DNA from 3 places in the Planococcus liqunii genome. Region 1 is predicted to be linked to each of the others. Evidence: a T-box and tRNA genes for the amino acid it is inferred to sense, from the RefSeq annotation. Region 1 holds a T-box; the other regions hold tRNA genes.
What was found. The T-box of region 1 lies ahead of QWY22_RS07700 (valine--tRNA ligase). A T-box ahead of a tRNA ligase gene usually reads a tRNA of that ligase, here a tRNA-Val.

Region 1 (10,594 bases):
ACGGTGATGGGCGTCATCGAAGGCGATTCAATTCCGCAAGTCTTCATTCCCCAACTCGTCGCTTATTACAAACGCGGCATGTTCCCTTTTGACAAGCTGACTAAAGTGTATGAGTTCGAACAGCTTAACGAAGCGTTCGAGGACTCCAAAAATGGCTCGACCATCAAACCGATTGTGAAAATCGGCCAATAAAAAAGTGGTCCTGGAATTCGTTCCAGGACCACTTTGCATTTATTAAGAAGTCAAACGCAGCCCGACGACCGCTGCAACAATCATGGCGATAAAGGCGATGCGCTTCCAGTCTTTTGATTCGCCGTAAACAAACATGCCGAGCAGCGTGCCGCCTACCGTTCCAATGCCGGTCCAGACCGCATACGCAATGCCCATCGGCAAGGTTTCCATTGCCTGCCCAAGCAAACTGAAGCTGACGATGAATCCACCGATCAAAATCGCATAGGAGGAGAGCTTTTTGTGTTTGACGACACGGTTCATGCCGATCACGCCTACTACTTCAAACAAGCCGGCTAATATCAAGTATACCCAAGCCATATTAAATTACCTCTTCTTTCTTTTCGGGATCTGCAGTAACGAGTTTCAGTCCGAGAACGCCTGCCAGCAGCATACTGATGAAAAACACTTTTGTCCAGCTGAACGGTTCGCCGAAAACGACCATTTCCACGATGACCGTCCCGGCGGTCCCGATGCCTGTAAATACCGCATATGCTGTAGCGACCGGCACTTTTTCCAGCGCTTTTAAAAGTACGACGAATGAAATGTAAATGAGGACTGCGACGCCTACCCATTCCATCCATGAGTTCGCGTATTTCAATCCGGTCGCCCATAATATTTCAATAATGCCCGCTGCGATGACGAGTATCCAATGCAAATTCATATCTTTTCCTCCGTTACTCTGTTTAAACTTTCGATATCCCGCGCCAATAGAAATGCCAGGAAGCATCCAATCTTTTAGTCAGCCGCTCCGGTCCGCCGTACAGCATTTCCACAAAAATCCCGTCCAGTACGCCCAGGAACGCGGCCGTCGCCCGCTTTACATCGATTGATGCATCAAGCTGCCCTTCTTTTATTGCGTTTTCCAGAATTGGCTCCAGCTGTTCTTCGAGCGTATCAAGATACAGATAGACTTTTTCCATCACTTCGTCGTACAAATGCCCAGGCGGGAAAAAGGAATTGCGCAGCCAGAACTTCGTATCGGCATTTTGTTCGTAGCGGATTTTGTGGTGCACGAGAAAATCGTACAGAAATTCTTTGATTGGTTTAGTCTGGTTTTGTTCGATGAATTCCGTAATAGAAGCGAGTTCGTTTTCTACTACGTCGTTCGACACCTGAAGGAACAATTCGTCTTTCCCTTTAAAGTGGGCGTAGATCGATTGCTTTTTGATGCCGACTGCTTCGGCAATATGCGCCATCGAGGTTCCTTCGTAGCCATGTTCAGCAAAGCGGTTTAAAGCCGCTTCTTTTAATTGGTTGACTGTCATAATTCTTCCGACCACCTTCCGACCGTTCGTCAGGTATAAATATATCAAATCGGTTTTCGAATGTCAATCTTCGCGTATCGGGAAAAGTTCGATAGAAATCTTGGAAACTTCGATAGAAAATGTTAAAACTCCGATAAGAACTTCGATAACGCCGATAGAAACTTCAAAAACTTCGATAGAAATCCTAAAAACACCGGTTAACGACAACCAGCTTTGCACGCTAGAGAATCCGCACATAAAAAAACCGCTCTCCCGAAGGAAAGCGGTTCGTCAATTTACAGGTTTTTCAACTCTTCGATGCGTTTTTCGACTGTGGCGTGTTTCTCCAGGTAGTCAGCTTCTTTTTTGCGTTCTTCCGCAACTACCGCTTCCGGCGCTTTGGAAACAAAGCGTTCGTTCGACAGTTTGCCTTGAACGAGTTTCACTTCTTTTGCCCATTTCTCAAGTTCTTTATTCAAGCGTGCCAGTTCTGCGTCAATGTCGATCAAGCCTTCAAGCGGCATAAACAATTCGGCGCCTGATACAACGGCGGACATTGATTTTTCCGGTGCTTCGATGCTTTCGCCGATCGTCAAAGTTTCCGGGTTGCAGAAACGTTCGATATAGGCGGCGTTCTCTTTAAGAACCGCATGAATACCCGCGTCTTTTGCGGAAATCGTCAAGGCTACTTTCTTGCTCATCGGCGACTGAACTTCTGCGCGGATCGTACGAACAGCTGTGATGATGTCCATCAACAGCTTCATGCTCGAAGACTGGCTTTGGTCGGTCAACGACTCGTCCACTGTCGGCCAAGCAGCAACTGTAATCGATTCGCCTTCGTGCGGCAAGTTCTGCCAGATTTCTTCGGTGATGAATGGCATAAACGGATGCAACAGGCGCATCGTGTTATCGAGTACATACGCCAGAACCGAACGCGTCATTTTCTTCGCGTCTTCGTCTTCGCCGTACAATGGCAGTTTCGCCATTTCGATGTACCAGTCACAGAAATCATCCCAGATGAAGTTGTAAAGCGAGCGGCCCACTTCACCGAACTCGTAGCGTTCTGCGAGATGCGTCACTTGTTCGATGGTTTCATTCAAACGGGTTAGGATCCATGAATCAGCAACAGAGCGCTTGCCGGAAAGATCGATTTCCTCGTAAGTCATGCCGTCCATGTTCATCAACGCAAAGCGTGACGCATTCCAGATTTTATTGGCAAAGTTCCAGATGGATTCCACTTTCTCCATGGAGAAGCGCAGGTCCTGCCCTGGGCTTGAAGCGGTTGCCAGGAAGTAGCGAAGCGAATCCGCTCCGTATTCCGCAATAACGTCCATCGGGTCAACGCCGTTGCCGAGTGATTTCGACATTTTGCGTCCTTCTGCGTCGCGCACCAAGCCGTGGATCAATACGTCTTTGAACGGTTTTTCTTCCGTGAATTCAAGCGCTTGGAAAATCATGCGCGATACCCAGAAGTAAATGATGTCGTAGCCGGTAACCAAAGCATCTGTCGGGTAATAGCGTTTCAACTCATCGCTATCTTCCGGCCAGCCGAGTGTCGAGAACGGCCATAATGCGGAAGAGAACCACGTATCAAGTACGTCTTCGTCTTGCGTCCAGTTTTCCGCGTCTGCCGGCGCTTCCATTCCTACGTAAATTTCGCCGGTTTCATTATGGTACCAAGCCGGAATCTGGTGGCCCCACCACAGTTGGCGCGAAATGCACCAGTCACGGATGTTTTCCATCCAGTGCAAGTATGTTTTTTCAAAACGGTCCGGAACAAAGTTGACACCGTCTTCGCCGTGCTGCAGGTCAATCGCCTGTTTCGCCAATGGCTTCATGTCAACAAACCACTGTGTCGACAGATAAGGCTCAACCACTGCCCCACTGCGTTCCGAATGTCCAACCGAATGCAGATGCTCTTCGATTTTGAATAAAACATCCATGTCCTGCAAGTCTTTAACGATTTGCTTGCGGCATTCGAAGCGGTCGAGCCCCTCGTATTTGCCGGCATTTTCGTTCATCGTGCCGTCTTCGTGCATAACCAGTACGCGTTCCAAATTGTGGCGATTGCCGATTTCAAAGTCATTCGGGTCGTGTGCCGGGGTAATTTTCACAGCGCCGCTTCCGAATTCCATGTCTACGTAATCGTCTGCGACAATTTTCATTTCGCGGCCGATAATCGGCAATGTTACCGTTTTGCCGATCAAATGCTGGTAGCGCTCATCTTTCGGGTGAACCGCTACCGCTGTATCGCCAAGCATCGTTTCCGGACGCGTTGTCGCGATTTCAATATAGCCAGAACCGTCTGTCAGCGGGTAGCGCATATGGTAGAACGCACCTTGTACGTCTTTGTAGATAACTTCAATATCCGAAATCGCGGTTTTCGTCGCCGGATCCCAGTTGATGATGTACTTGCCGCGGTAAATCAGTTTCTTTTCGTAAAGCTTTACGAATACTTCCTTAACCGCATCCGACAAGCCGGCATCCAAGGTAAAACGTTCGCGGGAATAATCAAGTCCAAGGCCCAGTTTCGACCATTGTTCACGAATATGACCTGCATACTCATCTTTCCATTTCCACGACTCTTCTAGGAACTTCTCGCGCCCTAAATCGTAGCGGGATTTCCCTTCTTCTTTCAATTTGCCTTCTACTTTTGCCTGCGTGGCAATTCCAGCATGGTCCATTCCCGGAAGCCATAGAGCGTCAAATCCTTGCATGCGCTTCATGCGCGTCATGATGTCTTGCAGCGTTGTATCCCACGCATGGCCCAGGTGAAGTTTCCCCGTTACGTTCGGCGGCGGAATCACAATCGTGTACGGCGTTTTGCCGCTTTCGGGTTTCGCTTCAAAGAATTTGTTGTTGATCCACCACTCATAGCGGCCTTTTTCAATCGCTTGCGGATCGTACTTCGTCGGCATTTGCGGGGTTGTCGGCGTTTGTTCAGTCATTGAAATTCCTCCTTTATGTTTGTGTTGCCTTGAGAGAAGGCTTCCCGGAAAATAAAAAAAACCCCTTCGTCTGTAAAAGGACGAAGGAGTTGTTCGCGGTACCACCTTTATGCACAAGTCAAAATAAACCTGGCTCTCAAGTTCGATAACGGATTTCACATCCGGTTCCCACTACTCACGTTTCACAGGAACTGCTCCGAGGTGACATTCAAATGCTGGTTCATGAAAACCTCTCACCACTCGGTTTTCTCTCTGAAATGTACGCACATTTTACTATCCTCATCAACGCATCAAATATATACTTTCATCCATTATACTCAAGCTCCGCTTTTAGCGTCAAGTTTTTTCACAATATAGGCAACAATCGGCGATGCCACGAGCAAAATGAAAAACAGCCGGAACAATTGGAAACTTGTGATGAGCGCCACATCCCCGCCGGTCGCGAGCGCCGTAATCGCCATTTCCGCAATGCCGCCAGGTGCTGCACTCAAAAAGAAATCCAGGAAGATATAATCCGGCAGCCATCTGGCCAACAGGTAGGCAATGAATGCCGTAAAACTGATGAGCAGTACATTGTTGAGAACGATCGCTGTGCCCAGGCGCACCGTCAACTTGTCCCCAATCCCTTCCATCTGCAAGCCAAGGCTCGCCCCGATGCAAATTTGCGCAAAAGCAGTCAGCCAGTACGGAATATCAATCAAGATATCCCCTGTTACTGTCTGGACAATGGCCAGCGTCAAAATCGGCGCAAGGATTTCCGCAGCCGGGAAACCAATGCGCTTCATTCCAAAGTACAAAATGACACCGACGAGTAAGCCGACAAAAACGGCTACGGGTGCAAACGTAAATGTCTGCACGGTGAGTTCGCCTTGTTCCCTGCCGGTAAGAAACACCGTCAGAAACGGAACAATCGTCACCACCATGAAAATCCGGATGGTCTGCATCATCGTTACGACGGTGAGATTCGCCGAAGGGATGTCTTCCGCGATGACGACCATCTGCGCAAGGCCTCCGGGAATCGAACCAAGCAGGCTCGTCGCCAAGCTTTCATTGACCATTTTCTTGAATAACAGGCCGAGCGCTATCGATAAGGAAACAACCGAAATCGTCATGAACGCCATATACGGCAAGTCCAACCACATCAATAAGACTGCGTCGCGTGTAAACGACGAACCGATTTGGACGCCGAGTAGAATCAGTCCAGTCGTGCGCAGTGATTTGGGCCAAAACAATTTGAGGCTCGTAAATTGGCTGATCAGCAATATGGTGAACATCGGCCCGAGCAGCCACGGCAAGAAAATGCCGAGCGTTTCGAACAGCCAGCCGGCAAGCGCGGCAATCCCGGCTGTCCTTAAGAATATGTACATCTGCATCCCTGCCTTTCGCTTTCCGAAATACTGTTACTTTCTATCGTACAGGAAATGGTGCTTGAAATCTTGTAATTGGGAGAAAATTTTTGGGGAGCTTCAAATTCTTCTTTTATTCAAAACCGAAAAGATTAGGGATGCCGGCTTTTCGCCAGCGAAAAGCGAAAGTGCCGGTTTAGTTGCGGCAACCTCTCCTTTTCTTGCAGCAGCATCGATGGAGCAGGAGAAATTCTTAGATTTGATTGCCATGAGGTTGATATATGGATTCTACGAGCGCTTATCGACGTCCTATGATCACTCTACCTGATTCTATGGTCACTGATCAGGGTCTATGATCACTCAGCCATAGTCTATGGTCACTTACCGCGCTTCTATGATCACTCGCCCTAATTCCACAAAAAAAAGCCCAACCGCTATCAAAGCGGCCGGGCTAAATCTACTATTATCTCGCTAATTTCGCAAATACGGTATGGAAAGCTTCTACTGTTTTTGCGATATGCGCTTCGGTATGCGCTGCTGACAGGAACATGCCCTCGAACTGGGAAGGCGGCAGGAAAATGCCTTCTTCCGCCATCAAGCGGTAGTAGTCTGCAAACAGTTCCGTGTCCGATGTTTTTGCTGAATCGAAGTCGACGACGTCTTCATTCGTGAAGAAGAAGCCAATCATCGAACCGGCGCGGTTCACCGTGTGCGGAATGTTGTATTTCTCAGCTGCTGCACGGAAACCGGCTTCAAGCTGATCGCCGCGCTGGACGAAAGTTTCGTACGTTTCTTCATTTAAACGGGATAAAGTTTCATAGCCTGCAGTCATGGCTAGTGGGTTGCCGGACAGGGTGCCTGCCTGGTAAATTGATCCGCTTGGCGCCACTTGCTGCATGATTTCGCGTTTGCCGCCGAATGCGCCGACCGGAAGGCCGCCGCCGATGACTTTTCCAAGGCAGGTCATATCCGGCGTGACGCCGAAATGGCCTTGTGCACAGTTGTAGCCGACACGGAAACCGGTCATGACTTCATCAAAGATCAAGATCGTTCCGAATTCGGTCGTCAAATTGCGCAGTTCTTGAAGGAAACCTTCTTTCGGCGGCACGACGCCCATGTTGCCGGCAACCGGCTCTACAATGACAGCCGCGATATCGTCGCCGAACTCTTTGAACGCCATACGCACACTTTCCAAGTCGTTGTAAGGAACCGTGATCGTGTTTGCCGCAACCGATGCCGGAACTCCTGGGGAATCCGGCAATCCGAGCGTCGCAACGCCAGAACCTGCTTTGATCAGCAAGCTATCCGCATGGCCGTGGTAGCAGCCTTCGAATTTCAGGATTTTATTCCGGCCGGTATAGCCGCGCGCCACGCGCAATGCACTCATCGTCGCTTCCGTACCGGAAGACACCATGCGCACCATTTCAATAGAAGGAACACGTTCCATTACAAGTTTCGCAAGTTCATTTTCAAGTAAAGTCGGTGCGCCGAAACTTGTTCCGGATACAGCCACTTCCTGGATCGCTTTGACAACGTCCGGATGGGAATGGCCCAAAATCAGCGGTCCCCAAGACAAGACGTAGTCGATGTAAGTGTTGCCGTCGATGTCCGTAATCGTTGCGCCGCTGCCGGATGCCATGAAAATCGGGTCCATGTTAACGGATTTGAATGCACGGACCGGCGAATTGACTCCGCCCGGCATTAATTTTTTCGCTTCTGTGAATGCTGCAATCGAATTTTCGTATCCCATTTATTTCTCCTCCAGCCAACGTGCCGCGTCTTTTGCATGGTACGTCATCAGAATGTCTGCTCCTGCCCGTTTCATGCTAAGCAAAGTTTCAAGAACCATTTTCTTTTCATCCACCCAGCCGTTCAAAGCGGCCGCTTTGACCATCGCATATTCGCCTGATACGTTGTAGGCAACGATCGGAATATCGAAATTGTCGCGTACTTCACGGACGATGTCGAGGTAAGAAAGAGCCGGTTTTACGATCATGAAGTCTGCGCCTTCTTCGATGTCCGAGCCCGCTTCGCGAAGTGCTTCCAAGCGGTTCGCCGGGTCCATCTGATAGGTTTTGCGGTCACCGAATTGCGGTGTAGAATGCGCTGCTTCACGGAACGGTCCGTAGTAAGCAGATGCGTACTTCACGCCGTAGCTCATGATCGGTGTGTTTTCAAATCCAGCCTGGTCCAGTCCGTAGCGGATTGCCGCTACAAAGCCGTCCATCATGTTCGACGGTGCGATGATGTCTGCACCAGCTTTCGCCTGCGATACAGCTGTACGAGCCAGCAGATCAAGCGACTCATCGTTCAAGATCACGCCGTTTTCGATCACGCCGCAATGGCCATGGTCGGTGTATTGGCATAGGCACGTATCGGCAATGACAACCAATTCCGGGTGGCGCTGTTTCGCAAAACGGATGGCTTCTTGCGTGATGCCGTGGTCGTGGTAAGCTTGCGTTCCGACTGCGTCTTTTTCATTCGGCACACCGAACAAAATAACGGATGGAATTCCAAGGTCTACAACTTCGTCCAATTCTTCGCCAAGGCGGTCCAATGAAAAATGGAAAACACCCGGCATTGATGAAATTTCATGTTTAATATTTTCGCCTTCTACGACGAAAATCGGATAAATGAAATCTTCTTTGTGCAAGCTTGTCTCGCGGACCATTGAGCGGAGGTTGGCAGATCCGCGCAAGCGGCGTCCGCGGTTGAATTTCAAATCAGTCATTTGTTAAAACTTCCTTTCGCGATTTCGTTGATCACTTCGATATACGTATATTTCTTTGGAATAAAATCCACCGTTCCGCCTTGCTTCTGGATAGCGGCTTCAGTTACGTGCCCGATGGCGGCAATGCGGATTCCTGACCAGCCCCCGCCGGCTTCGCGGTATGCGGCCACAGCGGACGGACTGGCAAAAATCACGGTTACGCCTTTTAAGGCTTTTAATTTCTCGGCATTCTCTATTTTAAAGCTCGTTTCGTAAATAATCCATTCATCCACCTTCAACGGCATCGATGCAATGGTATTTTTGGCGAGCGACCCTTTGATGAAAAGACAGTCCGCGTTGCCCGCTACAGCCGGGAATTCCTGAATGAATACATCGGCACTGTAGATGCTTGGCATAAAGCTGACGGTGTAGCCATGCTGCTCCAAAACACCCGCCGTCTTTTCCCCCACTGCGGCAATCTTCGCATCCGTCTTGATGTGCAGTTGGCAAAAAGCGTCTGCACTGTTGCCGCTCGTAAAGATTAACCAGTCATAACGTTCGAAATCCGGCAGTTGCGACTGCCGGACTGAAGTTTTTATGAGCGGTAAGTAGAGGGCTTTAGCGCCCAGTTTCTCTGCATATTCAACCGCTTCCTGCGGCTCGTTGGAACCGGTGAAGACGACGGTTTCGCCTCTTAATGGAAGATTAGCTTCACACATGGTTCTCGGCTTTTACTTTTTGGATTAATTCGTAGCCGCCTTGTGCGCTGATGCGCTCGGCAACGATGCGCCCAGCTTCGATCGGGTCGCGGCTCACGGCTGTTTCTTTATACACTTCATCGGCTTCCGGAGAAGAAATGAGGCCGGTAAACGAGATTTCACCATCTGCAACTGTTGCATAGCCGGCAATCGGCACTTGGCAGCTGCCGTCCATATCGCGCAGGAATTTGCGCTCGGCATGGACCGCCAACGCTGTTTTTTCGTCGTTAACTTTTGCCAAAGCTTCCAATAGTTCCGTGTCGTCTTCGCGGCATTCGATGCCAAGGGCACCTTGGCCAATCGCCGGCAGGCAGTCTTCCACTTCAAGGAATTCCGTTACCAGGTCATCTTTCCAGCCCATGCGCTTCAAACCTGCAGCAGCAAGAAGGATGGCATCAAATTGGCCGGATTTCAGCTTTTCCAGGCGCGTGTCAATGTTTCCACGGATCCACTGGATATCCAGGTCTGGACGCATCAACAAAAGCTGCGAACTGCGGCGCAGGCTGCTTGTTCCGACAACTGCTCCTACCGGAAGGTCCATGAATTTCACGTGGTTATTTGAGATAAAAGCGTCGCGCGGGTCTTCGCGTTCCGGTACACAACCGATGACAAAGCCTTCCGGAAGCACTGACGGCATATCTTTCATGCTGTGGACAGCGAAATCAATTTCTTTATCTTGCAAAGCCTGCTCGATTTCTTTTACAAACAAACCTTTTCCGCCGACTTTGGAAAGCGTGACGTCTACTATGCGATCGCCTTTTGTGACGATTTCTTTGATTTCAAATTCAAACGGTGCTCCAGACGCTTTCAATTTATCGATAAACTGCCCCGTTTGCGTTAACGCGAGCTTGCTTCTTCTTGAACCTACAATAATTTTTCTCAAATGAATCCTACCTTTCTTTAATACCAAAAATGAAATTCAGACAACCGGCTCCCGAGGAAGAAGTTGATGAGTAAAAGCAAAAACGCATAAATGTGCGCCAATGCATAAGACATGCCGTTCAAATTGCCTTTTCGGTGGCGGTATAACACCCAGCTGTAAATAAGCAGCAGGATGAACGATCCGACGATTTTCATGTCGAGCAGCGAAAATTCCGCCAATGAGATGACGGCCCATTGCAGGCCGAGGACCAGCGACACGAACAGCAGAGAAATTCCGACAAGAATGGAAATCGTCATACCCAGTTCCGTCTGGCCGAGCGACGGCAAATTGCTCCACTGCTTCGTCCACTTTTTCTTTTTCAACAAGCGGTACAAAATGAGGTGCAGCGCCGAGAACACGAACGACAGTGAAAAAGCGACATACGACAGAATGGCGAATGTAATGTGGATAAACAACAATTCCGAAACCAGGTCC
Region 2 (10,594 bases), 1.4 Mb from region 1:
CCTACCTGTGTCGGTTTGCGGTACGGGCACCTCCCGCCTCGCTAGAGGCTTTTCTTGGCAGTGTGAAATCAGGGACTCCAGGGCGCAATGCCCCTTGCCGTCACAGTTCAATGTTTGCGGAAACGGGATTTGCCTCGTTTCCCACCTTGCTGCTTGGACGCGCTCAACCAACGGCGCGCTCGCCTTATCCTTCTGCGTCCCCCCATTGCTCAAACGGCGGGGAGGTGGTACAGGAATATCAACCTGTTGTCCATCGTCTACGCCTATCGGCCTCGACTTAGGTCCCGACTGACCCTGAGCGGACGAGCCTTCCTCAGGAAACCTTAGGCATTCGGTGGACGGGATTCTCACCCGTCTTTCGTTACTCATACCGGCATTCTCACTTCTAAGCGCTCCACGGATCCTTCCGGTCCCGCTTCGACGCCCTTAGAACGCTCTCCTACCACGGACATCTGAGATGTCCATCCACAGCTTCGGTAATCCGTTTAGCCCCGGTACATTTTCGGCGCAGTGTCACTCGACCAGTGAGCTATTACGCACTCTTTAAATGATGGCTGCTTCTAAGCCAACATCCTGGTTGTCTAAGCAACGCCACATCCTTTTCCACTTAACGGATATTTGGGGACCTTAGCTGGTGGTCTGGGCTGTTTCCCTCTTGACTACGGATCTTATCACTCGCAGTCTGACTCCCAAGCATAAATCACTGGCATTCGGAGTTTGTCTGAATTCGGTAACCCGGGATGGGCCCCTAGTCCAAACAGTGCTCTACCTCCAGGATTCTCAATCTTGAGGCTAGCCCTAAAGCTATTTCGGAGAGAACCAGCTATCTCCAGGTTCGATTGGAATTTCTCCGCTACCCACACCTCATCCCCGCACTTTTCAACGTGCGTGGGTTCGGGCCTCCAGTAAGTGTTACCTTACCTTCACCCTGGACATGGGTAGATCACCTGGTTTCGGGTCTACAACTGCATACTCATTCGCCCTATTCAGACTCGCTTTCGCTGCGGCTCCGGCTTCTCACCTTAACCTTGCATGCAATCGTAACTCGCCGGTTCATTCTACAAAAGGCACGCCATCACCCATAAACGGGCTTTGACTAGTTGTAGGCACACGGTTTCAGGATCTGTTTCACTCCCCTTCCGGGGTGCTTTTCACCTTTCCCTCACGGTACTGGTTCACTATCGGTCACTAGGTAGTATTTAGCCTTGGGAGATGGTCCTCCCGGATTCCGACGGAATTTCACGTGTTCCGCCGTACTCAGGATCCACTCAGGAGGGAAGCGATTTTCGGCTACGGGGCTGTTACCCACTGTGGCGGACCGTTCCAGGTCGCTTCGCCTAACCGCTTCTTTTGTAACTCCGTATTGAGTGTCCTACAACCCCAAGAGGCAAGCCTCTTGGTTTGGGCTGATCCCGTTTCGCTCGCCGCTACTCAGGGAATCGCATTTGCTTTCTGTTCCTCCAGGTACTTAGATGTTTCAGTTCCCTGGGTCTGCCTTCTCATGTGCTATGAATTCACACATGGATACCGCCCCATTAAAGGCGGTGGGTTCCCCCATTCGGAAATCTCCGGATCAAAGCTCACTTACAGCTCCCCGGAGCATATCGGTGTTAGTGCCGTCCTTCTTCGGCTCCTAGTGCCAAGGCATCCACCGTGCGCCCTTTCTAACTTAACCATTAGAAAGTCGACCGAAAAAACCGGTCTCATCACTCGTGTTGCTTGTTTTCGTTGTTTCAATGTCGTCATATCCAGTTTTCAAAGAACAAGCTCGTTTTCGCGCAAAAAAAAAGAAAACGATTGGTGGAGCCTAGCGGGATCGAACCGCTGACCTCCTGCGTGCAAGGCAGGCGCTCTCCCAGCTGAGCTAAGGCCCCAAGAAGTTATGGTGGGCCTAAATGGACTCGAACCATCGACCTCACGCTTATCAGGCGTGCGCTCTAACCAGCTGAGCTATAGGCCCTCTTGGGTATTCAAAATGATCAGGAAAGTTCTACTGAACCTTCAAAACTGAACGCAAAACGTCAACCGAAACCCGCAGGTTTCGTTCCGAATATATCCTTAGAAAGGAGGTGATCCAGCCGCACCTTCCGATACGGCTACCTTGTTACGACTTCACCCCAATCATCTGTCCCACCTTCGGCGGCTGGCTCCACAAGGGTTACCTCACCGACTTCGGGTGTTACAAACTCTCGTGGTGTGACGGGCGGTGTGTACAAGGCCCGGGAACGTATTCACCGTGGCATGCTGATCCACGATTACTAGCGATTCCGGCTTCATGCAGGCGAGTTGCAGCCTGCAATCCGAACTGAGAACGGTTTTCTGGGATTGGCTCCCCCTCGCGGGTTGGCAGCCCTTTGTACCGTCCATTGTAGCACGTGTGTAGCCCAGGTCATAAGGGGCATGATGATTTGACGTCATCCCCACCTTCCTCCGGTTTGTCACCGGCAGTCACCTTAGAGTGCCCAACTGAATGCTGGCAACTAAGATCAAGGGTTGCGCTCGTTGCGGGACTTAACCCAACATCTCACGACACGAGCTGACGACAACCATGCACCACCTGTCACCGCTGTCCCCGAAGGGAAAGCCCTGTCTCCAGGGCGGTCAGCGGGATGTCAAGACCTGGTAAGGTTCTTCGCGTTGCTTCGAATTAAACCACATGCTCCACCGCTTGTGCGGGCCCCCGTCAATTCCTTTGAGTTTCAGCCTTGCGGCCGTACTCCCCAGGCGGAGTGCTTAATGCGTTAGCTGCAGCACTAAGGGGCGGAAACCCCCTAACACTTAGCACTCATCGTTTACGGCGTGGACTACCAGGGTATCTAATCCTGTTTGCTCCCCACGCTTTCGCGCCTCAGCGTCAGTTACAGACCAGAAAGTCGCCTTCGCCACTGGTGTTCCTCCACATCTCTACGCATTTCACCGCTACACATGGAATTCCACTTTCCTCTTCTGCACTCAAGTCCCCCAGTTTCCAATGACCCTCCACGGTTGAGCCGTGGGCTTTCACATCAGACTTAAAGGACCGCCTGCGCGCGCTTTACGCCCAATAATTCCGGACAACGCTTGCCACCTACGTATTACCGCGGCTGCTGGCACGTAGTTAGCCGTGGCTTTCTGGCGAGGTACCGTCAAGGTGCCAGTAGTTAATTGGCACGGTTTCTTCCCTCGCAACAGAGTTTTACGATCCGAAAACCTTCATCACTCACGCGGCGTTGCTCCGTCAGACTTGCGTCCATTGCGGAAGATTCCCTACTGCTGCCTCCCGTAGGAGTCTGGGCCGTGTCTCAGTCCCAGTGTGGCCGATCACCCTCTCAGGTCGGCTACGCATCGTCGCCTTGGTGGGCCGTTACCCCACCAACTAGCTAATGCGCCGCGGGCCCATCCTGCAGTGACAGCCGAAACCGTCTTTCCGTAACCTCCCAGGAGGGAGGTCAAACTATTCGGTATTAGCACCGGTTTCCCGGAGTTATCCCGATCTGCAGGGCAGGTTGCCCACGTGTTACTCACCCGTCCGCCGCTAAACGCTTGGAGCAAGCTCCAAGTGTTCCGCTCGACTTGCATGTATTAGGCACGCCGCCAGCGTTCGTCCTGAGCCAGGATCAAACTCTCCATTATAGAGAACTGACTTGCTCAAATTCTGCTGGCGTCTCGCCGTTCCGAAGAACGCACGAGTCGCTTGATCTGGCAATGCCTGATCAGTAGTTGTTTGCGCGGGCCGTTTTGCGCGGCCGTTGCTATTGTTGACGTTTTGCTGTTCAGTTTTCAAGGTTCATTTGAATAAAAATAATGGTGGAGCCTAGCGGGATCGAACCGCTGACCTCCTGCGTGCAAGGCAGGCGCTCTCCCAGCTGAGCTAAGGCCCCATTGAATGGTCGGGAAGACAGGATTCGAACCTGCGACCCCTTGGTCCCAAACCAAGTGCTCTACCAAGCTGAGCTACTTCCCGAACTGAAACTGCTGAGTTGAAAATATGGCGCGCCCGAGAGGACTCGAACCTCTAACCGCTTGATTCGTAGTCAAGTACTCTATCCAATTGAGCTACGGGCGCTTCTTATGATATAGGAGAAAACCTACGGTTTTTTTGCTTAATGGTGCCGAGGACCGGAATCGAACCGGTACGGTAGTCACCTACCGCAGGATTTTAAGTCCTGTGCGTCTGCCAGTTCCGCCACCCCGGCTTAGGGTCAGCAAGATTGTGCAAAAAAATGGAGCGGAAGACGAGGTTCGAACTCGCGACCTCCACCTTGGCAAGGTGGCGTTCTACCACTGAACTACTTCCGCAAAAATGGTGCGGGTGAAGGGAGTCGAACCCCCACGCCCGAAGGCGCTAGATCCTAAGTCTAGTGCGTCTGCCAGTTCCGCCACACCCGCGTGGCAATAATGAAGTTGTAAAAATGGTGAGCCATGAAGGATTCGAACCTTCGACCCTCTGATTAAAAGTCAGATGCTCTACCAACTGAGCTAATGGCTCAAACATGAGTGGTGCCGGAGAAAGGACTTGAACCCTCAACCTACTGATTACAAGTCAGTTGCTCTACCAGTTGAGCTACTCCGGCGAAAGAGAAAAAATGGTGGAGGATGACGGGATCGAACCGCCGACCCTCTGCTTGTAAGGCAGATGCTCTCCCAGCTGAGCTAATCCTCCATTATGTATGCCCAGCAATGTCCTACTCTCACAGGGGGAAACCCCCAACTACCATCGGCGCAAAAGAGCTTAACTTCCGTGTTCGGGATGGGAACGGGTGTGGCCTCTTTGCCATCATCACTGGACTGGATTGTTTTTGAAAGACAAGTTTTATTATACCAAGTCTACAAGGTATTGCAAGCTTTTTTTTCAAAAAACCTGCGGCTTGTGCCTTCAAAACTGGATATGCGACATATGAAAACAACGGTGTTTGGTTAAGTCCTCGATCGATTAGTATTCGTCAGCTGCACGCATCGCTGCGCTTCCACCCCGAACCTATCTACCTCATCGTCTTTGAGGGATCTTACTTGCTTGCGCAATGGGAAATCTCATCTTGAGGGGGGCTTCGTGCTTAGATGCTTTCAGCACTTATCCCGGCCACACATAGCTACCCAGCGATGCCCCTGGCGGAACAACTGGTACACCAGCGGTGTGTCCATCCCGGTCCTCTCGTACTAAGGACAGCTCCTCTCAAATTTCCTGCGCCCGCGACGGATAGGGACCGAACTGTCTCACGACGTTCTGAACCCAGCTCGCGTACCGCTTTAATGGGCGAACAGCCCAACCCTTGGGACCGACTACAGCCCCAGGATGCGATGAGCCGACATCGAGGTGCCAAACCTCCCCGTCGATGTGGACTCTTGGGGGAGATAAGCCTGTTATCCCCGGGGTAGCTTTTATCCGTTGAGCGATGGCCCTTCCATGCGGAACCACCGGATCACTAAGCCCGTCTTTCGACCCTGCTCGACCTGTACGTCTCGCAGTCAAGCTCCCTTGTGCCTTTACACTCTGCGAATGATTTCCAACCATTCTGAGGGAACCTTTGGGCGCCTCCGTTACTCTTTAGGAGGCGACCGCCCCAGTCAAACTGCCCGCCTGACACTGTCTCCCGCCCCGATCAGGGGCGTGGGTTAGAATTTCAATACAACCAGGGTAGTATCCCACCGACGCCTCCCCCGAAGCTGGCGCTCCGGGTTCTCTGGCTCCTACCTATCCTGTACAAGTTGCACCAAAATTCAATATCAGGCTGCAGTAAAGCTCCACGGGGTCTTTCCGTCCTGTCGCGGGTAACCTGCATCTTCACAGGTACTATAATTTCACCGAGTCTCTCGTTGAGACAGTGCCCAGATCGTTACGCCTTTCGTGCGGGTCGGAACTTACCCGACAAGGAATTTCGCTACCTTAGGACCGTTATAGTTACGGCCGCCGTTTACTGGGGCTTCAGTTCGCACCTTCGCTTGCGCTAAGCACTCCCCTTAACCTTCCAGCACCGGGCAGGCGTCAGCCCCTATACGTCACCTTACGGTTTTGCAGAGACCTGTGTTTTTGCTAAACAGTCGCCTGGGCCTATTCACTGCGGCTCTCTCGGGCTATACACCCTACCAGAGCACCCCTTCTCCCGAAGTTACGGGGTCATTTTGCCGAGTTCCTTAACGAGAGTTCACTCGCTCACCTTAGAATTCTCTTCTCGCCTACCTGTGTCGGTTTGCGGTACGGGCACCTCCCGCCTCGCTAGAGGCTTTTCTTGGCAGTGTGAAATCAGGGACTCCAGGGCGCAATGCCCCTTGCCGTCACAGTTCAATGTTTGCGGAAACGGGATTTGCCTCGTTTCCCACCTTGCTGCTTGGACGCGCTCAACCAACGGCGCGCTCGCCTTATCCTTCTGCGTCCCCCCATTGCTCAAACGGCGGGGAGGTGGTACAGGAATATCAACCTGTTGTCCATCGTCTACGCCTATCGGCCTCGACTTAGGTCCCGACTGACCCTGAGCGGACGAGCCTTCCTCAGGAAACCTTAGGCATTCGGTGGACGGGATTCTCACCCGTCTTTCGTTACTCATACCGGCATTCTCACTTCTAAGCGCTCCACGGATCCTTCCGGTCCCGCTTCGACGCCCTTAGAACGCTCTCCTACCACGGACATCTGAGATGTCCATCCACAGCTTCGGTAATCCGTTTAGCCCCGGTACATTTTCGGCGCAGTGTCACTCGACCAGTGAGCTATTACGCACTCTTTAAATGATGGCTGCTTCTAAGCCAACATCCTGGTTGTCTAAGCAACGCCACATCCTTTTCCACTTAACGGATATTTGGGGACCTTAGCTGGTGGTCTGGGCTGTTTCCCTCTTGACTACGGATCTTATCACTCGCAGTCTGACTCCCAAGCATAAATCACTGGCATTCGGAGTTTGTCTGAATTCGGTAACCCGGGATGGGCCCCTAGTCCAAACAGTGCTCTACCTCCAGGATTCTCAATCTTGAGGCTAGCCCTAAAGCTATTTCGGAGAGAACCAGCTATCTCCAGGTTCGATTGGAATTTCTCCGCTACCCACACCTCATCCCCGCACTTTTCAACGTGCGTGGGTTCGGGCCTCCAGTAAGTGTTACCTTACCTTCACCCTGGACATGGGTAGATCACCTGGTTTCGGGTCTACAACTGCATACTCATTCGCCCTATTCAGACTCGCTTTCGCTGCGGCTCCGGCTTCTCACCTTAACCTTGCATGCAATCGTAACTCGCCGGTTCATTCTACAAAAGGCACGCCATCACCCATAAACGGGCTTTGACTAGTTGTAGGCACACGGTTTCAGGATCTGTTTCACTCCCCTTCCGGGGTGCTTTTCACCTTTCCCTCACGGTACTGGTTCACTATCGGTCACTAGGTAGTATTTAGCCTTGGGAGATGGTCCTCCCGGATTCCGACGGAATTTCACGTGTTCCGCCGTACTCAGGATCCACTCAGGAGGGAAGCGATTTTCGGCTACGGGGCTGTTACCCACTGTGGCGGACCGTTCCAGGTCGCTTCGCCTAACCGCTTCTTTTGTAACTCCGTATTGAGTGTCCTACAACCCCAAGAGGCAAGCCTCTTGGTTTGGGCTGATCCCGTTTCGCTCGCCGCTACTCAGGGAATCGCATTTGCTTTCTGTTCCTCCAGGTACTTAGATGTTTCAGTTCCCTGGGTCTGCCTTCTCATGTGCTATGAATTCACACATGGATACCGCCCCATTAAAGGCGGTGGGTTCCCCCATTCGGAAATCTCCGGATCAAAGCTCACTTACAGCTCCCCGGAGCATATCGGTGTTAGTGCCGTCCTTCTTCGGCTCCTAGTGCCAAGGCATCCACCGTGCGCCCTTTCTAACTTAACCATTAGAAAGTCGACCGATAAATCGGTCTCATCACTCGTGTTGCTTGTTTTCGTTGTTTCAATGTCGTCATATCCAGTTTTCAAAGAACAAGTTTGAAGTTCCAACTCGGCATCGCCGAAGGTGAACCTTCAAAACTGAACGCAAAACGTCAACCGGAGCGTAAGCTCCGTTCCGAGATTATCCTTAGAAAGGAGGTGATCCAGCCGCACCTTCCGATACGGCTACCTTGTTACGACTTCACCCCAATCATCTGTCCCACCTTCGGCGGCTGGCTCCACAAGGGTTACCTCACCGACTTCGGGTGTTACAAACTCTCGTGGTGTGACGGGCGGTGTGTACAAGGCCCGGGAACGTATTCACCGTGGCATGCTGATCCACGATTACTAGCGATTCCGGCTTCATGCAGGCGAGTTGCAGCCTGCAATCCGAACTGAGAACGGTTTTCTGGGATTGGCTCCCCCTCGCGGGTTGGCAGCCCTTTGTACCGTCCATTGTAGCACGTGTGTAGCCCAGGTCATAAGGGGCATGATGATTTGACGTCATCCCCACCTTCCTCCGGTTTGTCACCGGCAGTCACCTTAGAGTGCCCAACTGAATGCTGGCAACTAAGATCAAGGGTTGCGCTCGTTGCGGGACTTAACCCAACATCTCACGACACGAGCTGACGACAACCATGCACCACCTGTCACCGCTGTCCCCGAAGGGAAAGCCCTGTCTCCAGGGCGGTCAGCGGGATGTCAAGACCTGGTAAGGTTCTTCGCGTTGCTTCGAATTAAACCACATGCTCCACCGCTTGTGCGGGCCCCCGTCAATTCCTTTGAGTTTCAGCCTTGCGGCCGTACTCCCCAGGCGGAGTGCTTAATGCGTTAGCTGCAGCACTAAGGGGCGGAAACCCCCTAACACTTAGCACTCATCGTTTACGGCGTGGACTACCAGGGTATCTAATCCTGTTTGCTCCCCACGCTTTCGCGCCTCAGCGTCAGTTACAGACCAGAAAGTCGCCTTCGCCACTGGTGTTCCTCCACATCTCTACGCATTTCACCGCTACACATGGAATTCCACTTTCCTCTTCTGCACTCAAGTCCCCCAGTTTCCAATGACCCTCCACGGTTGAGCCGTGGGCTTTCACATCAGACTTAAAGGACCGCCTGCGCGCGCTTTACGCCCAATAATTCCGGACAACGCTTGCCACCTACGTATTACCGCGGCTGCTGGCACGTAGTTAGCCGTGGCTTTCTGGCGAGGTACCGTCAAGGTGCCAGTAGTTAATTGGCACGGTTTCTTCCCTCGCAACAGAGTTTTACGATCCGAAAACCTTCATCACTCACGCGGCGTTGCTCCGTCAGACTTGCGTCCATTGCGGAAGATTCCCTACTGCTGCCTCCCGTAGGAGTCTGGGCCGTGTCTCAGTCCCAGTGTGGCCGATCACCCTCTCAGGTCGGCTACGCATCGTCGCCTTGGTGGGCCGTTACCCCACCAACTAGCTAATGCGCCGCGGGCCCATCCTGCAGTGACAGCCGAAACCGTCTTTCCGTAACCTCCCAGGAGGGAGGTCAAACTATTCGGTATTAGCACCGGTTTCCCGGAGTTATCCCGATCTGCAGGGCAGGTTGCCCACGTGTTACTCACCCGTCCGCCGCTAAACGCTTGGAGCAAGCTCCAAGTGTTCCGCTCGACTTGCATGTATTAGGCACGCCGCCAGCGTTCGTCCTGAGCCAGGATCAAACTCTCCATTATAGAGAACCGATTGCTCAAATTCTGCTGGCGTCTCGCCGTTCCGAAGAACGCACGAGTCGCTTGATCTGGCCGAAGCCTGATCAGTACATTTGCGCGGGCCGTTTTGCGCGGCCGTTGCTATCTGTTGACGTTTTGCTGTTCAGTTTTCAAGGTTCATGTTTTGTGTGCCGCTCATTGGCGACTTTTCAATATTACCAGCTTCTTTTTGAGAAGTCAATAATAAATTTCAAATATTTTTTCGTGTGTTTTAAATCTGAAAAACACGACATCAACTAATATATCATTACTCCCCGATTCATGCAACACTTTTTTAAAAATAAATCGACTCAAAACCAATATTGATTTTGAGTCGACCTGTTCATCTCTTATTACGACGTCCTCGATCATACAAATCAGTCGCGCGGACGCATTTGAGGGAACAATAAAACGTCTCTAATAGAAGCCGAATTCGTTAACAACATAATCAAGCGGTCAATTCCAATTCCGAGACCACCTGTAGGCGGCATACCAAATTCCAATGCTTCAATAAAGTCTTCATCCATTTCATGCGCTTCGTCATTGCCTTCTGCTTTTTCAACCAATTGAGCTTCAAAGCGCTGGCGCTGATCGATCGGATCATTTAACTCGGTAAAAGCATTCGCATGCTCACGACGGACAATAAACAATTCAAAACGGTCCGTAAAGCGCTCGTCTTCCGGATTCTTCTTAGCTAACGGAGAAATCTCCACTGGGTGTCCGTATACAAAAGTAGGCTGAACCAATTCTTCTTCTACTTTCTGTTCAAAGAATTCGTTTAAGATATGGCCTACTTCCATAGTAGGTTTAATTTCAATGCCGTGCTCTTTGGCAAGTTCTTGAGCTTCTTCTTTCGACATTTGCTTCCAGAAGTCGACTCCGGTATATTCTTTGACGGCATCGGCCATGTGCAGACGTTTCCAGCCTGGTGCCAAGTTGATCTCATCTTCACCGTATTGAACAGTAGTTGTTCCAAAGACTTCTTGTGCAACATGTGCAATCAAGTTTTCAGTTA
Region 3 (10,594 bases), 1.4 Mb from region 1:
GCTGTGACATTAACAACCGTTCGGAAGTTTTCCGGAAATTTAACGTTTCAGCGGCATCCACAAACGTCCGCAGCCAATTGAGCTCCATATTTTTGCCTCCTTCAATTAACAATTTGAATTATTTCAATTATATATCTTTAATTTTTGTTATCAATCAACAGGAGTAAAATAAAAGCAAAGGAGGAGTTACGATGTTCCAGAAAGGATTAAAAGGAATTACAGCGGTCCAAACAAAAATAGCTTCGGTAGATGGAGACAAAGGAGAATTGCGCTACCGCGGGATACAAGTGAAAGAGGCAATCAGCGGAAAGTCATTTGAAGAAGCAGCATACTTTTTGTGGCATGGCCGGAATCCATCACCAGAAGAACTCGCTGGCTTGCGAAGTGGATTAATTGAATACCGCAAACTTCCGGTTCACGTGATTGAAACAGCCAAACTGCTGCCCCTTGAAGCGCCCTTGATGGATAATCTGCGGACCTTGATTTCCGCTTACAGCCATAAGGAATTTACCAAGCTGCCAATCAGTGAACAAACTACAGCCTTAACGGCTGCTTTCCCTGTACTGATTGCTCTTTTGTTCCGCTTGCAGGAAGAAAAAGACATGATTCAACCGCGCGAAGATCTCGGGCATACCGCCAATTATTTGTGGATGTTGAATGGACGCGAACCTTCACAAGCGCAGATTGAAGCATTGGAAACGTATTTAAAGCTGACGATGGAGCACGGCATGAACGCTTCGACATTTGCTGCCCGCGTCACCATCTCTACAGAATCGGACCTTGTCTCTGCTGTTACTTCCGCCATCGGCACTATGAAAGGCCCCCTTCACGGAGGAGCGCCTTCAGGAGTCATCGACTTGCTCGATGAAATTCAAACGCCAGAGCGCATTGAACCGGTCATTCTCGAGAAATTGGCCAATGGCGAAAAAATTATGGGCTTTGGGCATCGCATTTACCGGACTGAAGATCCACGATCGATTGTATTAAGAGAGAAATGCCTCGCCCTGCAAGGAGCAGATCCATGGCTCGATTTGGCCGTGGCGGCTGAAAAAGAGATTGTCCGCCTCCTAGAGCAACACAAACCAGGACGTGCGCTGCACACGAACGTGGAATTCTATGCGGCTGCCATTATGCGGTCCATCGCAATGCCTTCAGCGCTCTTTACCTCTACGTTTAGCGCAGCCCGTATCGTCGGCTGGACTGCCCATGCGATGGAACAGCAAGAAGACAATGTCATTTTCCGTCCGCAGTCTGAATACATCGGAACCTAAAAAAAGCCCGCATCCAATAAATTGGATACGGGCTTTTTACACATGGATAGTACAAATACACATGGAACAATGGAGCCTAGGGGGCTCGAACCCCTGACCTCGACGCTGCCAGCGTCGCGCTCTCCCAGCTGAGCTAAGGCCCCGCGCTGAACAGGCGCAAGGAATAAAGAATGAGCCATGAAGGATTCGAACCTTCGACCCTCTGATTAAAAGTCAGATGCTCTACCAACTGAGCTAATGGCTCAAAATAAAAATGGCTGGGGTACCTGGATTCGAACCAGGGCATGACGGGATCAAAACCCGTTGCCTTACCGCTTGGCTATACCCCAATGCCAATATAAATAAAACTGGTGGTGGGGGGCAGATTCGAACTGCCGAACCCGAAGGAGCGGATTTACAGTCCGCCGCGTTTAGCCACTTCGCTACCCCACCGAGAAATAATGGTGGAGGATGACGGGATCGAACCGCCGACCCTCTGCTTGTAAGGCAGATGCTCTCCCAGCTGAGCTAATCCTCCACATAACTATAAAAATTGGTGACCCCTACGGGATTCGAACCCGTGTTACCGCCGTGAAAGGGCGGTGTCTTAACCGCTTGACCAAGGGGCCATAAAAAGATGAATAAGTGCTTTTCCCGTTTACAGAAACCTTATAAAAACAAAAGCTTCCAACCGGGTTCGAACCGGTGACCTCTTCCTTACCATGGAAGCACTCTACCTGCTGAGCTATGGAAGCAAGGTAAAAGATTCGTTACGGCATAAAAAAACAAAATGGCCCAGCAATGTCCTACTCTCACAGGGGGAAACCCCCAACTACCATCGGCGCAAAAGAGCTTAACTTCCGTGTTCGGGATGGGAACGGGTGTGGCCTCTTTGCCATCATCACTGGACATGAGTGCTTGCGCCCTCAAAACTGGATATGCGACATTGAAAACAACTATGTTGGTTAAGTCCTCGATCGATTAGTATTCGTCAGCTGCACGCGTCGCCGCGCTTCCACCCCGAACCTATCTACCTCATCGTCTTTGAGGGATCTTACTTGCTTGCGCAATGGGAAATCTCATCTTGAGGGGGGCTTCGTGCTTAGATGCTTTCAGCACTTATCCCGGCCACACATAGCTACCCAGCGATGCCCCTGGCGGAACAACTGGTACACCAGCGGTGTGTCCATCCCGGTCCTCTCGTACTAAGGACAGCTCCTCTCAAATTTCCTGCGCCCGCGACGGATAGGGACCGAACTGTCTCACGACGTTCTGAACCCAGCTCGCGTACCGCTTTAATGGGCGAACAGCCCAACCCTTGGGACCGACTACAGCCCCAGGATGCGATGAGCCGACATCGAGGTGCCAAACCTCCCCGTCGATGTGGACTCTTGGGGGAGATAAGCCTGTTATCCCCGGGGTAGCTTTTATCCGTTGAGCGATGGCCCTTCCATGCGGAACCACCGGATCACTAAGCCCGTCTTTCGACCCTGCTCGACCTGTACGTCTCGCAGTCAAGCTCCCTTGTGCCTTTACACTCTGCGAATGATTTCCAACCATTCTGAGGGAACCTTTGGGCGCCTCCGTTACTCTTTAGGAGGCGACCGCCCCAGTCAAACTGCCCGCCTGACACTGTCTCCCGCCCCGATCAGGGGCGTGGGTTAGAATTTCAATACAACCAGGGTAGTATCCCACCGACGCCTCCCCCGAAGCTGGCGCTCCGGGTTCTCTGGCTCCTACCTATCCTGTACAAGTTGCACCAAAATTCAATATCAGGCTGCAGTAAAGCTCCACGGGGTCTTTCCGTCCTGTCGCGGGTAACCTGCATCTTCACAGGTACTATAATTTCACCGAGTCTCTCGTTGAGACAGTGCCCAGATCGTTACGCCTTTCGTGCGGGTCGGAACTTACCCGACAAGGAATTTCGCTACCTTAGGACCGTTATAGTTACGGCCGCCGTTTACTGGGGCTTCAGTTCGCACCTTCGCTTGCGCTAAGCACTCCCCTTAACCTTCCAGCACCGGGCAGGCGTCAGCCCCTATACGTCACCTTACGGTTTTGCAGAGACCTGTGTTTTTGCTAAACAGTCGCCTGGGCCTATTCACTGCGGCTCTCTCGGGCTATACACCCTACCAGAGCACCCCTTCTCCCGAAGTTACGGGGTCATTTTGCCGAGTTCCTTAACGAGAGTTCACTCGCTCACCTTAGAATTCTCTTCTCGCCTACCTGTGTCGGTTTGCGGTACGGGCACCTCCCGCCTCGCTAGAGGCTTTTCTTGGCAGTGTGAAATCAGGGACTCCAGGGCGCAATGCCCCTTGCCGTCACAGTTCAATGTTGATGGAAACGGGATTTGCCTCGTTTCCCACCTTGCTGCTTGGACGCGCTCAACCAACGGCGCGCTCGCCTTATCCTTCTGCGTCCCCCCATTGCTCAAACGGCGGGGAGGTGGTACAGGAATATCAACCTGTTGTCCATCGTCTACGCCTATCGGCCTCGACTTAGGTCCCGACTGACCCTGAGCGGACGAGCCTTCCTCAGGAAACCTTAGGCATTCGGTGGACGGGATTCTCACCCGTCTTTCGTTACTCATACCGGCATTCTCACTTCTAAGCGCTCCACGGATCCTTCCGGTCCCGCTTCGACGCCCTTAGAACGCTCTCCTACCACGGACATCTACGATGTCCATCCACAGCTTCGGTAATCCGTTTAGCCCCGGTACATTTTCGGCGCAGTGTCACTCGACCAGTGAGCTATTACGCACTCTTTAAATGATGGCTGCTTCTAAGCCAACATCCTGGTTGTCTAAGCAACGCCACATCCTTTTCCACTTAACGGATATTTGGGGACCTTAGCTGGTGGTCTGGGCTGTTTCCCTCTTGACTACGGATCTTATCACTCGCAGTCTGACTCCCAAGCATAAATCACTGGCATTCGGAGTTTGTCTGAATTCGGTAACCCGGGATGGGCCCCTAGTCCAAACAGTGCTCTACCTCCAGGATTCTCAATCTTGAGGCTAGCCCTAAAGCTATTTCGGAGAGAACCAGCTATCTCCAGGTTCGATTGGAATTTCTCCGCTACCCACACCTCATCCCCGCACTTTTCAACGTGCGTGGGTTCGGGCCTCCAGTAAGTGTTACCTTACCTTCACCCTGGACATGGGTAGATCACCTGGTTTCGGGTCTACAACTGCATACTCATTCGCCCTATTCAGACTCGCTTTCGCTGCGGCTCCGGCTTCTCACCTTAACCTTGCATGCAATCGTAACTCGCCGGTTCATTCTACAAAAGGCACGCCATCACCCATAAACGGGCTTTGACTAGTTGTAGGCACACGGTTTCAGGATCTGTTTCACTCCCCTTCCGGGGTGCTTTTCACCTTTCCCTCACGGTACTGGTTCACTATCGGTCACTAGGTAGTATTTAGCCTTGGGAGATGGTCCTCCCGGATTCCGACGGAATTTCACGTGTTCCGCCGTACTCAGGATCCACTCAGGAGGGAAGCGATTTTCGGCTACGGGGCTGTTACCCACTGTGGCGGACCGTTCCAGGTCGCTTCGCCTAACCGCTTCTTTTGTAACTCCGTATTGAGTGTCCTACAACCCCAAGAGGCAAGCCTCTTGGTTTGGGCTGATCCCGTTTCGCTCGCCGCTACTCAGGGAATCGCATTTGCTTTCTGTTCCTCCAGGTACTTAGATGTTTCAGTTCCCTGGGTCTGCCTTCTCATGTGCTATGAATTCACACATGGATACCGCCCCATTAAAGGCGGTGGGTTCCCCCATTCGGAAATCTCCGGATCAAAGCTCACTTACAGCTCCCCGGAGCATATCGGTGTTAGTGCCGTCCTTCTTCGGCTCCTAGTGCCAAGGCATCCACCGTGCGCCCTTTCTAACTTAACCATTAGAAAGTCGACCGAAAAAATCGGTCTCATCACTCGTGTTGCTTGTTTTCGTTGTTTCAATGTCGTCATATCCAGTTTTCAAAGAACAAGGGTTGAAGTGTCATGTCCAGCTCCAAACGCCAGCTCCCGCGTCTGCTTCACGCTTTCCTTCGACATGCAAGCATGTCAAGTCAAGCCTTCCAGCAGCCGGTTGAGCTGAACGGCGTTTTTCGCCTTTCAGTGAACCTTCAAAACTGAACGCAAAACGTCAACCGGAGCGTAAGCTCCGTTCCGATATTATCCTTAGAAAGGAGGTGATCCAGCCGCACCTTCCGATACGGCTACCTTGTTACGACTTCACCCCAATCATCTGTCCCACCTTCGGCGGCTGGCTCCACAAGGGTTACCTCACCGACTTCGGGTGTTACAAACTCTCGTGGTGTGACGGGCGGTGTGTACAAGGCCCGGGAACGTATTCACCGTGGCATGCTGATCCACGATTACTAGCGATTCCGGCTTCATGCAGGCGAGTTGCAGCCTGCAATCCGAACTGAGAACGGTTTTCTGGGATTGGCTCCCCCTCGCGGGTTGGCAGCCCTTTGTACCGTCCATTGTAGCACGTGTGTAGCCCAGGTCATAAGGGGCATGATGATTTGACGTCATCCCCACCTTCCTCCGGTTTGTCACCGGCAGTCACCTTAGAGTGCCCAACTGAATGCTGGCAACTAAGATCAAGGGTTGCGCTCGTTGCGGGACTTAACCCAACATCTCACGACACGAGCTGACGACAACCATGCACCACCTGTCACCGCTGTCCCCGAAGGGAAAGCCCTGTCTCCAGGGCGGTCAGCGGGATGTCAAGACCTGGTAAGGTTCTTCGCGTTGCTTCGAATTAAACCACATGCTCCACCGCTTGTGCGGGCCCCCGTCAATTCCTTTGAGTTTCAGCCTTGCGGCCGTACTCCCCAGGCGGAGTGCTTAATGCGTTAGCTGCAGCACTAAGGGGCGGAAACCCCCTAACACTTAGCACTCATCGTTTACGGCGTGGACTACCAGGGTATCTAATCCTGTTTGCTCCCCACGCTTTCGCGCCTCAGCGTCAGTTACAGACCAGAAAGTCGCCTTCGCCACTGGTGTTCCTCCACATCTCTACGCATTTCACCGCTACACATGGAATTCCACTTTCCTCTTCTGCACTCAAGTCCCCCAGTTTCCAATGACCCTCCACGGTTGAGCCGTGGGCTTTCACATCAGACTTAAAGGACCGCCTGCGCGCGCTTTACGCCCAATAATTCCGGACAACGCTTGCCACCTACGTATTACCGCGGCTGCTGGCACGTAGTTAGCCGTGGCTTTCTGGCGAGGTACCGTCAAGGTGCCAGTAGTTAGCTGGCACGGTTTCTTCCCTCGCAACAGAGTTTTACGATCCGAAAACCTTCATCACTCACGCGGCGTTGCTCCGTCAGACTTGCGTCCATTGCGGAAGATTCCCTACTGCTGCCTCCCGTAGGAGTCTGGGCCGTGTCTCAGTCCCAGTGTGGCCGATCACCCTCTCAGGTCGGCTACGCATCGTCGCCTTGGTGGGCCGTTACCCCACCAACTAGCTAATGCGCCGCGGGCCCATCCTGCAGTGACAGCCGAAACCGTCTTTCCGTAACCTCCCAGGAGGGAGGTCAAACTATTCGGTATTAGCACCGGTTTCCCGGAGTTATCCCGATCTGCAGGGCAGGTTGCCCACGTGTTACTCACCCGTCCGCCGCTAAACGCTTGGAGCAAGCTCCAAGTGTTCCGCTCGACTTGCATGTATTAGGCACGCCGCCAGCGTTCGTCCTGAGCCAGGATCAAACTCTCCATTATAGAGAACTGACTTGCTCAAATTCTGCTGGCGTCTCGCCGTTCCGAAGAACGCACGAGTCGCTTGATCTGGCAATGCCTGATCAGTAGTTAAGCCACGAACACCGGTTTGCTCACGTACCCTTGCTCCGATTGCCTGCGGCAACCTTCGCAAAAGCCGTTCTCGCGCCAAGGCGCTCGTGACGTCTTTCGTTGACGTTTTGCTGTTCAGTTTTCAAGGTTCATGTTTTGTCGCCGTTATCGTTTATGTTGTTCGTTGTTGCTTGGCGACTTTTATTATATTAAAGCATGTTTATATTCCTGTCAACACATTTGGGAAAGTTTTTTCTAAAGTTCTTTTTTCTTTTTTGCTTTCTTTATCGTAACGCTTCTAAAAGCTTGCTGTTATGCGTTTTCGCCAGCAGTTCAACCTTCGTATTTTTTCATTTCATTCTCCTATTTTAACTCCAAATTGTTTTTCTGAAATTTTAATCATTGGTATATTTATTCAAAGTTCTTTCATTCCCTATCCACTAAAAAATCACCTTAGCTTCCTTCTATTAAGAAAGAACCCAAGGTGATTTTAGGTGAATATTATTTTTTGGGGCTTGCTTGTGCTGCAGCTCTCCGTGCCGCCCGCCGCTCTTCCAGCTTCTGGCGGTCAATATCAGACTGCTCATTGTATTTTGGCAGCACCAATAGTTGATAGGCATTTACCGCCAGGAATGGAAACAACAATAAGGTCACCCAACTGTCGATGTTTCCTGCGTCTACCATCAATGCCGGCAGCCATTCAACCGTTGTAATGACAATCATAAAGAACAAAGCAGAAATGAAAGCTTCTTTGTTTGTCCATTTTGCTTTAAAGTACGCTGTTGTAAATGCTGTTACCAGCAGAATCGCCAACAGGATGCCGTACAGCCAAACCTGTCCGGATGTTTCTGCGTTCGGACCGAATCGAAACACGATTAAATCCAAAATTACTACTACAATAATCAGCACCTGGATCCAATTCCACAGGCGCAAGGTCCGGAAAATATTCATGCCGATCTGATGCACCGTCAAATAAGCGAAAAAGCACAGCTGGCTGATAATGCTCATCGTTAATCCGATAATGACCAGCCAAACAAATGCTGCAAGGACTTCTCCCCACTCACCGTTTGCTACAGGCTTTGAAAATATATCATTCCAGCGGATGAAGATGCCGAGAATACCGGTTACTGCTCCACCGATTAAAAGCGCTTTAAAGAAAAATTTAACCCAATTTCGTATAGTCACGTAAATGCCTCCATTGTTTGAAATCCTCTTAAGATTGTATCAACCCCCAACCAAAAAATCCATTGGCCGCACGCTTTTGATGTGAACAATGCTTGACAGTCGTGACAATTTGTCAAATATGAAAAAATCCCGAAAGCCAAAATCGGCTTTCGGGATCGCTTTTTTATTTTTTGGCAAACTGAACCAAAATCTGTTCAGCAATTTCGCCGTAAATTTTACCGGTCGGATGGTCTTCAAGATATACCGACGGCGCAAAGTCTGCTTCGTTCCAATCCGGCTGGCCTAAAGGAATCTGACCAAGCAATGGCACTTGCAGTTCTTCCGCAAGCTTAGGACCTCCGCCTTGGCCGAATAAATATTCTTTCTTGCCTGTTTCCTTGCTTTCAAACCAAGACATGTTTTCAATAACCCCTAGAACTTCATGGTCCGTTTGAATAGCCATCGCACCAGCACGAGCTGCTACGAATGCAGCAGTCGGATGTGGAGTCGTCACGACGATTTCTTTTGAAGCTGGCAGCATCTGGTGGATGTCCAACGCAACGTCGCCTGTTCCTGGCGGCAAATCGAGAAGAAGATAGTCCAGGTCTCCCCACTCAACATCGCGGAAGAATTGATCCAACACTTTTCCAAGCATTGGGCCGCGCCATACTACTGGCATATTGTCTTCTACAAAGAAGCCCATCGAAATTACTTTCACGCCAAAGCGCTCCACCGGAATAATGGTATCTCCGCGAACCACAGGCACTTTATCGATTCCCATCATATCCGGAACACTAAAGCCGTAAATGTCAGCGTCAATCAAACCGACTTTTTTGCCAAGGCGTGCAAGGGCAACCGCCAAGTTGACAGAAACCGTTGATTTACCGACGCCGCCTTTTCCGCTCGCAATCGAAATAAATTCGACTTTATTCAGTGGAGACAGCAAATCCTGTGCTTCCGACTCATTTGCCGTTCCACGGAACTGCGCCAAAGTTTCGGGTGCCAATTCTTCAAAGCGGATACCGACAGATCCGGCTCCCGCTCCTTTTAAAATTTCTACCACTTTCATTTGCATTTGCATCTGTTCAGGCGTATTCGTTTTGGCAATCGCCAGCTTAACGCTTACGTGGTTTTTTTCTTCTTTTATTTTCACAGACGTGATGCCGTTTGTTTCCGTCAGCGATCTATGTAAAAACGGATCTTGTAACTCTCCGAGTAACTCGCGAACTTGTACTTCAGTCAACATATCCTACACTCCCTATCACTTTTGCTCACCGTAAATTATATCATAGACCCCTTCATTTTAAATGTATTCTGTCTTCTAGAAGAAAAACGGAAGCGTCGCTTCTATAAGATTTGCCAGAAAGAACAAAACCCCTTTTCTCCGGAGAGAAAAGGGGTTTCTGTAATATTAACGTTTTGAGAACTGTGGTGCACGACGAGCTGAACGCAAACCTGGTTTCTTACGCTCTTTCATACGTGGGTCACGAGTTAGCAATCCAGCAGATTTCAAAGCTGGACGGAAAGCAGGGTCTACAGTAAGTAGAGCGCGTGCAATTCCGTGGCGTACTGCTCCAGCTTGACCTGTGAAGCCTCCGCCTCTTACGTTTACAAGCACATCATAGCTTCCTAGAGTTTCAGTAGCTACTAGTGGTTGTTTGATGATTTGTTCAAGTGTTTCGTATGGAACGTAATCCGATACGTCACGGTTGTTGATTGTAATTGTGCCGTCTCCTGGTACTAAACGTACGCGAGCTGTAGAGTTTTTACGGCGACCTGTACCAATATATTGAACTTGTGCCAAGGGTGTATCCTCCTCTTATTTACTAATGATTAACCGCGAAGCGTGTAAGCTTCTGGCTGTTGTGCTTGATGGTTATGATCTGGTCCAGCGTATACGTGCAATTTTTTGAACTGCTGACGGCCTAAAGTGTTTTTAGGAAGCATCCCTTTGATAGCCAATTCAAGCATTTTTGTTGGGTAGTTTGTGCGCATTTCAAGAGCTGTACGCTGTTTCAAACCACCTGTGTATTGCGTGTGGCGGTAGTAGATTTTGTCAGTAAGTTTTTTGCCTGTAAGGTGAATCTTTTCAGCGTTGATGATGATTACGTGATCACCTGTGTCAACGTTTGGTGTGAATGTTGGTTTGTATTTACCGCGTAAGATTGAAGCGACTTCAGAAGCTAAACGTCCAAGAGTTTGCCCTTCTGCATCGACAACTAACCATTTACGCTCGACTTCGTGACCTTTAGCCATGAATGTTGTACGCATGTATATTGTCCTCCTAAAATATCATCTCTTTTTATAATCATGTTCCAATGTTCCGTTGTTACATGTTCGTTCCGTTGTTCCGTTTTTTCGTTATCCCATAACACAA

Region 2: it has a tRNA-Val gene. The T-box ahead of QWY22_RS07700 (valine--tRNA ligase) is inferred to sense a tRNA for this amino acid. The anticodon was not compared.
Region 3: it has a tRNA-Val gene. The T-box ahead of QWY22_RS07700 (valine--tRNA ligase) is inferred to sense a tRNA for this amino acid. The anticodon was not compared.

Annotation. Positions count from the first base shown of each region.
Region 1 is NZ_CP129238.1:1,519,169-1,529,762, reverse strand. It holds gene QWY22_RS07720 (NAD(P)-dependent alcohol dehydrogenase) at 1-192, shown strand, start outside; gene QWY22_RS07715 (DMT family transporter) at 235-549, opposite strand; gene QWY22_RS07710 (DMT family transporter) at 551-892, opposite strand; gene QWY22_RS07705 (TetR/AcrR family transcriptional regulator) at 915-1,496, opposite strand; gene QWY22_RS07700 (valine--tRNA ligase) at 1,772-4,423, opposite strand; T-box leader at 4,497-4,718, opposite strand; gene QWY22_RS07695 (AbrB family transcriptional regulator) at 4,741-5,790, opposite strand; gene hemL (glutamate-1-semialdehyde 2,1-aminomutase) at 6,233-7,519, opposite strand; gene hemB (porphobilinogen synthase) at 7,520-8,500, opposite strand; gene QWY22_RS07680 (uroporphyrinogen-III synthase) at 8,497-9,198, opposite strand; gene hemC (hydroxymethylbilane synthase) at 9,191-10,120, opposite strand; gene ccsA (cytochrome c biogenesis protein CcsA) at 10,138-10,594, opposite strand, start outside.
Region 2 is NZ_CP129238.1:84,876-95,469, reverse strand. It holds rRNA gene QWY22_RS00465 (23S ribosomal RNA) at 1-1,675, opposite strand, end outside; tRNA gene QWY22_RS00460 (tRNA-Ala) at 1,799-1,874, opposite strand; tRNA gene QWY22_RS00455 (tRNA-Ile) at 1,884-1,960, opposite strand; rRNA gene QWY22_RS00450 (16S ribosomal RNA) at 2,063-3,612, opposite strand; tRNA gene QWY22_RS00445 (tRNA-Ala) at 3,785-3,860, opposite strand; tRNA gene QWY22_RS00440 (tRNA-Pro) at 3,867-3,943, opposite strand; tRNA gene QWY22_RS00435 (tRNA-Arg) at 3,969-4,045, opposite strand; tRNA gene QWY22_RS00430 (tRNA-Leu) at 4,087-4,175, opposite strand; tRNA gene QWY22_RS00425 (tRNA-Gly) at 4,204-4,278, opposite strand; tRNA gene QWY22_RS00420 (tRNA-Leu) at 4,284-4,368, opposite strand; tRNA gene QWY22_RS00415 (tRNA-Lys) at 4,393-4,468, opposite strand; tRNA gene QWY22_RS00410 (tRNA-Thr) at 4,478-4,553, opposite strand; tRNA gene QWY22_RS00405 (tRNA-Val) at 4,567-4,642, opposite strand; rRNA gene rrf (5S ribosomal RNA) at 4,652-4,767, opposite strand; rRNA gene QWY22_RS00395 (23S ribosomal RNA) at 4,893-7,827, opposite strand; rRNA gene QWY22_RS00390 (16S ribosomal RNA) at 8,015-9,564, opposite strand; gene lysS (lysine--tRNA ligase) at 9,957-10,594, opposite strand, start outside.
Region 3 is NZ_CP129238.1:158,184-168,777, reverse strand. It holds gene QWY22_RS00915 (LysR family transcriptional regulator) at 1-88, opposite strand, end outside; gene QWY22_RS00910 (citrate synthase/methylcitrate synthase) at 192-1,271, shown strand; tRNA gene QWY22_RS00905 (tRNA-Ala) at 1,342-1,414, opposite strand; tRNA gene QWY22_RS00900 (tRNA-Lys) at 1,443-1,515, opposite strand; tRNA gene QWY22_RS00895 (tRNA-Gln) at 1,526-1,600, opposite strand; tRNA gene QWY22_RS00890 (tRNA-Tyr) at 1,620-1,703, opposite strand; tRNA gene QWY22_RS00885 (tRNA-Val) at 1,713-1,788, opposite strand; tRNA gene QWY22_RS00880 (tRNA-Glu) at 1,805-1,879, opposite strand; tRNA gene QWY22_RS00875 (tRNA-Thr) at 1,933-2,005, opposite strand; rRNA gene rrf (5S ribosomal RNA) at 2,044-2,159, opposite strand; rRNA gene QWY22_RS00865 (23S ribosomal RNA) at 2,212-5,146, opposite strand; rRNA gene QWY22_RS00860 (16S ribosomal RNA) at 5,435-6,984, opposite strand; gene QWY22_RS00855 (KinB-signaling pathway activation protein) at 7,555-8,238, opposite strand; gene QWY22_RS00850 (iron-sulfur carrier protein/transcriptional regulator SalA) at 8,402-9,463, opposite strand; gene rpsI (30S ribosomal protein S9) at 9,629-10,021, opposite strand; gene rplM (50S ribosomal protein L13) at 10,051-10,488, opposite strand.